Regions from separate parts of the Marinobacterium sp. BA1 genome, predicted to be linked through region 2. Evidence: riboswitches for the same ligand, from Rfam matches in the RefSeq annotation. Region 2 holds a riboswitch; the other holds the start of a gene.
The links. Region 2 has a riboswitch for thiamine pyrophosphate ahead of ACAM29_RS09265 (NUDIX hydrolase). Riboswitches for the same ligand answer to the same signal wherever they lie in the genome.
Positions count from the first base shown of each region.

Region 1: linked by a shared signal. The riboswitch ahead of thiD (bifunctional hydroxymethylpyrimidine kinase/phosphomethylpyrimidine kinase) and the one ahead of ACAM29_RS09265 (NUDIX hydrolase) in region 2 are both predicted to bind thiamine pyrophosphate.

Region 1 covers NZ_BAAFHC010000001.1:2,940,582-2,943,782, forward strand. Annotated here, with positions in the region: gene ACAM29_RS14280 (methyl-accepting chemotaxis protein) at 1-120, opposite strand, end outside; gene ACAM29_RS14285 (CHAD domain-containing protein) at 253-1,146, opposite strand; gene ACAM29_RS14290 (CPXCG motif-containing cysteine-rich protein) at 1,162-1,353, opposite strand; TPP riboswitch at 1,454-1,550, shown strand; gene thiD (bifunctional hydroxymethylpyrimidine kinase/phosphomethylpyrimidine kinase) at 1,608-2,426, shown strand; gene ACAM29_RS14300 (ABC transporter ATP-binding protein) at 2,430-3,167, shown strand; gene ACAM29_RS14305 (ABC transporter permease) at 3,167-3,201, shown strand, end outside.
Region 2 covers NZ_BAAFHC010000001.1:1,917,193-1,920,393, forward strand. Annotated here, with positions in the region: gene ACAM29_RS09255 (MFS transporter) at 1-753, opposite strand, end outside; gene ACAM29_RS09260 (LysR substrate-binding domain-containing protein) at 900-1,796, shown strand; TPP riboswitch at 1,834-1,952, shown strand; gene ACAM29_RS09265 (NUDIX hydrolase) at 1,983-2,447, shown strand; gene ACAM29_RS09270 (hypothetical protein) at 2,419-2,550, opposite strand; gene ACAM29_RS09275 (FAD-dependent monooxygenase) at 2,622-3,201, opposite strand, start outside.

The sequences.
Region 1 (3,201 bases), 1.0 Mb from region 2:
CTGCTGAAGTGAGTGGCGCATATCCAGCAGTGCTGTCGAAGTTAGAAACAGCAACATAAAACCGGCAATACCGATCAACAGCCATAATTTGGCACGAACTCTGAGGTTTTTGAAAAACATGGGGGCCTACCTGCTTAATTCATAATTTGCGCAACTTTCGTCGCCTAATGCGCACAGATTAACATAGTGTCTATCGAGGTAAAGATCCTTTAAATCATATGCTTATATGAATACTGCCTAATCTTTAAACACCTAATGCTTCCAGCGCCGATACAACTGTTTTGCCCTCTTGCGAGCCCGCTTTGCGTAAATCTCGTCGGTAAGGGTATCAATCTCGGCAAGCGCTTTTAGGCGGATTGCCTTAATGCCTGTGCTCACCTGATCCAGATCCTCTTGCCAAAAACAGGCACGAGCCTCTTCCATCTGTACAGTCAGTACATCCAGGTCATGCAGTCGTCCCAGAGCACTTCCGAGCGCTTTAACCTGGCTAATCCATTTGGGAGCGGTTTCATCCAGCAACCAACCACTTTGGAACAATAGTAACTTGACCCACTTCCTCCAGCGGTGCATCGGCTCCATGGCATGCTTTTGCAGTGCTTCGTGGGAAAGGCTACTGCCCTTGCGGCAGGTTTGCTTCAGCCCTTTGTGCAGATGTCGTTTACTCATTGAACTCAGATCAACGGCCACAATAGCCTGCTCCAGCCTCAGCAGTGTCTGCACAACCTGCAACAATGCCGGTTCATTCACTGTCACATGTCCAAGTACCTGCACCAACCCCGGCAACAATCGTTGGCGAACATCCGGCGGGAGGTCTGCACTCACCCAATCCAGCGTTTCCTTCATGACCTGCGCATCGCGACTGGAGGCAAGCGGCTTGGCCAGTCCCTTGCTCAAACGCTCGAGCCTGCTGTAGTCCGTGGTTTTCAGCCCAGGCTTCAGCAGACGCCAGAGCGCACGCAGGCGCTTACTGTCCACACGTGTCTGGTGCACGATCTCGTTCAGTGATTCGGTATCGGCATCAGCCCGCAGCGCAAGTCGGTCACACATACTGGTTAGCAATTGCAGAGCACTGCAGCGTATTTCAACGTCCAGCGGTTGACTCGACTCCAGCAGTCTCTGCCGGCTTTTTTCAATTTCTGGTTGCATAACGACTCCCTGTTACTAGCCACCCTCACGCTCAACGCTAACCTCGGGGCGCTCTTGATCACCTACGCTGACCTGAACCTGAATCGGGCTGCAACAGACTGGACAATCTTCTGTGTATTCCTGCTCAGGCTCCGTCACTTCGATCATCAGACTGATCGGCTCACCGCACCAGGGGCACAACAGATCGACATTTTCCAGCGGATTCATGGCATCTACTCCTGCTCAAAAGGTGCCGGCCTGACCTGAAAGCAGCCGGCATCTGGTTACAGCATAGACAGTGGTAGCGCTTGTGCCTAAACTAGCCACAGATTCTTGGTCGGGGTGCCCACACTGGATGGGCTGAGATGAGACCCGCTGAACCTGATCCGGCTTGTACCGGCGTAGGAAATCGAGATGACCGTTACTATCACTCCATGCATGCCCATGGCTGGTGCGGTTTTCTCCCGTACTGGAGCATCCGCATGACACACGCACACACACCCATCGCTCTCACTATCGCCGGCTCCGACAGCGGCGGCGGTGCCGGTATTCAAGCGGATCTGAAGACTTTTTCAGCACTTGGCGTATTTGGCACCTCGGTGATCACCGCCCTGACGGCACAAAACACCCGTGAAGTTCGTGCCATCCACGACGTTCCACCCGCCTTTATCGCCGATCAGCTTAATACCGTGCTGGACGATATCCACATCGATGCGATCAAGATCGGCATGCTCAGCCGTCCGGAAACCATTACAACCATCGCGACTATTCTGCGTGACCGTGGCCTTCGCAATATCGTGCTTGACCCAGTCATGGTCGCCAAAAGCGGCGACAAGCTGCTGGCAGACGAGTCAGTTGAGGCGCTGCGCAGCGAGTTGCTGCCGCTGGCGACCCTGATCACCCCCAACCTTCCGGAGTCAGCCGTATTATTGGGCGCACCGGAAGCGACCGATACGGATGCAATGCTGACACAGGCCAGAGAGCTGCTGGCAATGGGCCCTCAGGCGGTACTGGTCAAGGGCGGCCACCTGACCGACTCGGCAAGTGACGACAGCGCCGATCTGCTGCTGATGGACGGGCAGACCCACTGGCTGCCGGCCAAACGCATCCCCACCGCCAACACCCACGGTACCGGCTGCACTCTTTCCTCCGCGATTGCCGCCGGATTGGCCAGGGGGCGGGATATGCACACTGCCGTGGCCGAAGCCAAGACTTATATCACAGCAGCCATCACGGCAGCCGATCGGCTACAGGTGGGTTCAGGGCACGGCCCAACTCATCACTTCCACGCCTGGTGGTGAGCCTTGGATATTGAACTTCGTCAAGCCAGCCTGAACTGGCAGCAGCACTGCGTATTCAGCGACCTGAATCTGACACTGCCAAGTGGGCAGTGGACCTGCATTCTGGGCCAGTCCGGTGTCGGCAAAAGTTCCTTGCTGCAGCTGCTCTGCGGCATTGCCGACGAGGCCAGCATCAGTGGCGAGATTCACTGCAGTGATGGCCTGCCGCTGGCTGGCCGCGTGGCCTGGATGTCCCAGCAGGATCTGCTGCTGCCCTGGCTGAATCTTCAAGACAACGTGCTGCTTGGCGCCAGGCTGCAGCAGGGCCGCAAACCCTCAGGCGAACAGCGTGAACTGGCCGGATATTTGCTGCAGCAGGTGGGTCTGAACGATCGAGCCACTGCCCTGCCGGGGCAGCTGTCCGGCGGTCAGCGCCAGCGTGTGGCACTGGCCCGCACCCTGTTTCAGGATCAGCCTCTGGTCTGCATGGATGAGCCTTTCTCTGCACTGGATGCGATCAACCGGCTCAAACTGCAGGACCTGGCCGTCGAGTTGCTGGCCGATCGAACCGTGCTGATGATCACCCATGATCCGCTGGAAGCCCTGCGCATGTCGGATCGTGTCCTGGTACTGCAGGGCTCCCCAGCACGCTTGTCGGACCCGATAGTGCCGATTGGAAGCACACCCAGACCGGTCACCGACCCTGCCCTGCTTGAGCTGCAGGCACAGCTGCTTGAGCTGCTGATGGAGGGTGCCGCATGATGCAGGTTCTGCGTCCACTGATCATCACCACCGG
Region 2 (3,201 bases):
GAAATGCTGTACGTAATTGGGCAGATGAGCAGTTATAAATGCGAGATGAAACCCACATACGAAAAAACCCATATTGAGCAACAGATAGCTCGTGTGGCCAAAGGCACTTCTAACCGTTTGAGTGACCGGAGCATACTCAGCGCGACCGGACAATGGTGCTTCGTTCACTCGCAGAAGAGGGATACACAGAGCCATAGGCAGAAGCGCTCCGGTTATCACAACAACCATAAGCCGCCAATCAAGCCACTCCGTCAACCACGAAGCCAGCAATGGCAGGATGACTTGTCCAGCGGAGCCAATGGCCGATGTGATACCGAGATAGTGGCTGCGCCTGGCTTCGGGCGCGGCTCGTCCAATCACGGCCAGGACGACGCCGAATGCCGTCCCGGATATCCCCATACCGACAAGCACACCGGCACCAAGATGCTGAGCCAAGGGTGTCGTACCAAAGGCGCAAACCACCATTCCCACCACATAGAAACCGAAGCCCAGCCACAATGCACGACGATCACCAAACTTGTCGGCGATCATTCCGAAGCCCGGCTGTGCAAGCCCCCACACCAGATTCTGAATAGCGATTGAAAGCGAAAACACCTCGATTCTGCCACCGAACAGCTCGTCGGACAGCGGCTCGATAACACCACCAAAGATCGCACGTACCCCAAAGGCCAAGGCCAATACAAAGCCACCAGCAAATACGATTGGCATCATCTCCGGATTCGAGCCTTTGGAGGCTTTTCTATGAAGCATCATGGCTATCTCACTCTTGCACCTTAAGTCTTTGAGGAAAATTGATTGGCAACTCAGCTGCCTGTCACTCCTTATTGACGCCGATGCTAGCACCGAGATATTCTTTTTAATATCGAATATATTTTAAATAATAGTTTTGGATTTTTGAAGTGAATATTGCTTTCGACATTGATGCACTACGTGCGATTGTGGCCGGAACTGACCTACACAGCTTTGCAAGAGCATCCATGCAACTGGGGCGCTCACAGTCGGCAGTCAGCATGCAACTCAAGAAACTGGAACAGCAGGCTGGCACACAGCTATTCATCCGCAAGGGCAGAAATCTGGTCCCAACCGAAGCTGGAGAGGTATTGGTGGCGTATGCCCGCCGAATTATCGCTCTCAACGATGAAGCCGCACTCGCACTCGGCGCGACGGCGACTTCTGCCACCGTTAGGCTTGGCCTGCCACAGGATTTCTTTGAGGACGTGATGCCTGCAGCCTTGTCTGCATACTCCCGCAAACACGCGGGAGTACACGTCGAGATTCAAGCTGGCCCAAATCACGTACTTGCGGAAGAGGTTCGGGCTGGCCGTCTGGATGGTGCCATCGCCTTTTTCCCAGCAAGCTCCGCTGGTGAAAGTGACGGTGATCTCATTTGTGAGCTTCCCACGCAATGGTTGGCACATGAGCGCTTTATGAATGATTCCCTCGATGACCGGGTACCATTGGTGCTATTCGACCATCCCTGCCTCTTCCGACAATCTGCACTAGCCGCACTCGATCAGGCGGGTAAGCGCTGGAAAGTAGCAGTGACAACACCAAGTCTTCCGGGCATCTGGGCCGCGCTTCGTTCGAATCTCGGTCTTGCAGTGCGGACCCAGCATGGCATGCCTAAAGACATCAGGTGTATTGGCGAAAAATTTGATCTGCCCGAACTCCCACCTACTGCCCTTAAGCTGCTCTGTGCTTCGAATGCTAGCCCGGCAGCGCAAGATCTATTCGAAATTCTGTACCATGAGACGATCAATCAGGTCGCTCCAGGTGGAATAAGACAGACCTACTAACCTGGTACTGCGCCATTCGAAAATGCCTGATATGCTTCTCATTACCGAGGGGGCACCCACCAAGGGGCTGAAATACTGTTGGCGATGCTGCAGCACAGTGACCCTTTGAGCCTGAATCGGATCATGCCGGCGAAGGGACAGGTTTTGACGCCTCATACCTTCGCTGGCCTCGCAAACGAGGCTGACATGTTATCAACGACAGAGAACACCCCCACCATTCGACCAATCGCCGCTACGATTGCCGCCGTCTATCACAAAGAAAAGATACTCTTGGTACGCCGGGCCAACCCGCCGGACGCAGGCCGCTGGGGCTTCCCCGGAGGGAAAATAGAGGCTGGCGAATCGATTGAACTTGCCGCCGTCAGAGAACTATTTGAGGAAACCGGGGTGCAGGGTCGTGCACGTCAAGTATTCACGGCGGTGGACGCCTTCGACCAGGACGAAAGCGGCCGGATACATCAGCACTTCGTGCTGATTGCGGTCCTTTGTGAATGGATTGCCGGAGAGCCCGTAGCTGGAGACGATGCGCTTGATGCGAAGTGGTTTAGCCTCGACGAACTGACCGATGCCGGCCTTGCCCTGAGTCTCGATGTCGCCAAGGTCGCCCGTCAAGCAGCCGCTATCACCCTTGGACAAACGAACGGCTCATGATCTCTAGTATTCTCACCATTGCTGGCACAAACACAGATGGCACACCTGCTTCCGCTTCTTTCAGGATCGGGATGATCTGTTCTTCAGTGAATCGCTTCTTCATGTTCATCGCCTTTCTCTGTGATGAACATTACTGACAGCTTCATGGATTAGAAAGTGGGGAGCTGGTCACAACTACTTTAATCCTTGCATCCAGAACTGGCTGAGTTCAGTAGCAGAAATATGGGATGCCGGCAGCAGCGGTTCAGGTTGTTCAGAAAATATCTTCTTAGCTACCTGTCTTCCAACCAATTGAGCTGCAGAAGTTTTAACATTCCTCTGTTGATAGAAGCCTTGCAAAGCGACTTCCAGCTCATCGGTCTCCATCAGTAAGCGGGCAAGGTGCCATGCATCTTCTAGCGCCTGACATGCCCCCTGACCAGAGGTCGGCAAGGGAGCATGGGCCGCGTCCCCGATAATTATGACATTGTCTTGATGCCAATAGGGAAGAGGATCAATGTCATGAACAAAAATGCGATTAACCGATGCTCTATCACAGGACTGCAACACATTTTGCACTGGATCGGGCCAGTCCCGGAAACGCTGATTCAACTCCTCGTACCAATGGGCCCCGGACCGCTCCCTGTCGACAGCGGCGTTCCAGGCTCCCGCCCAATAGCACCACCCATCATTCACCGGGACAATTCCAAAACGCTCACCTAGACCGCGGAAGTCATGAATAGCGTTATCCAAAGCACCCTCTCGCTGCCTGCTC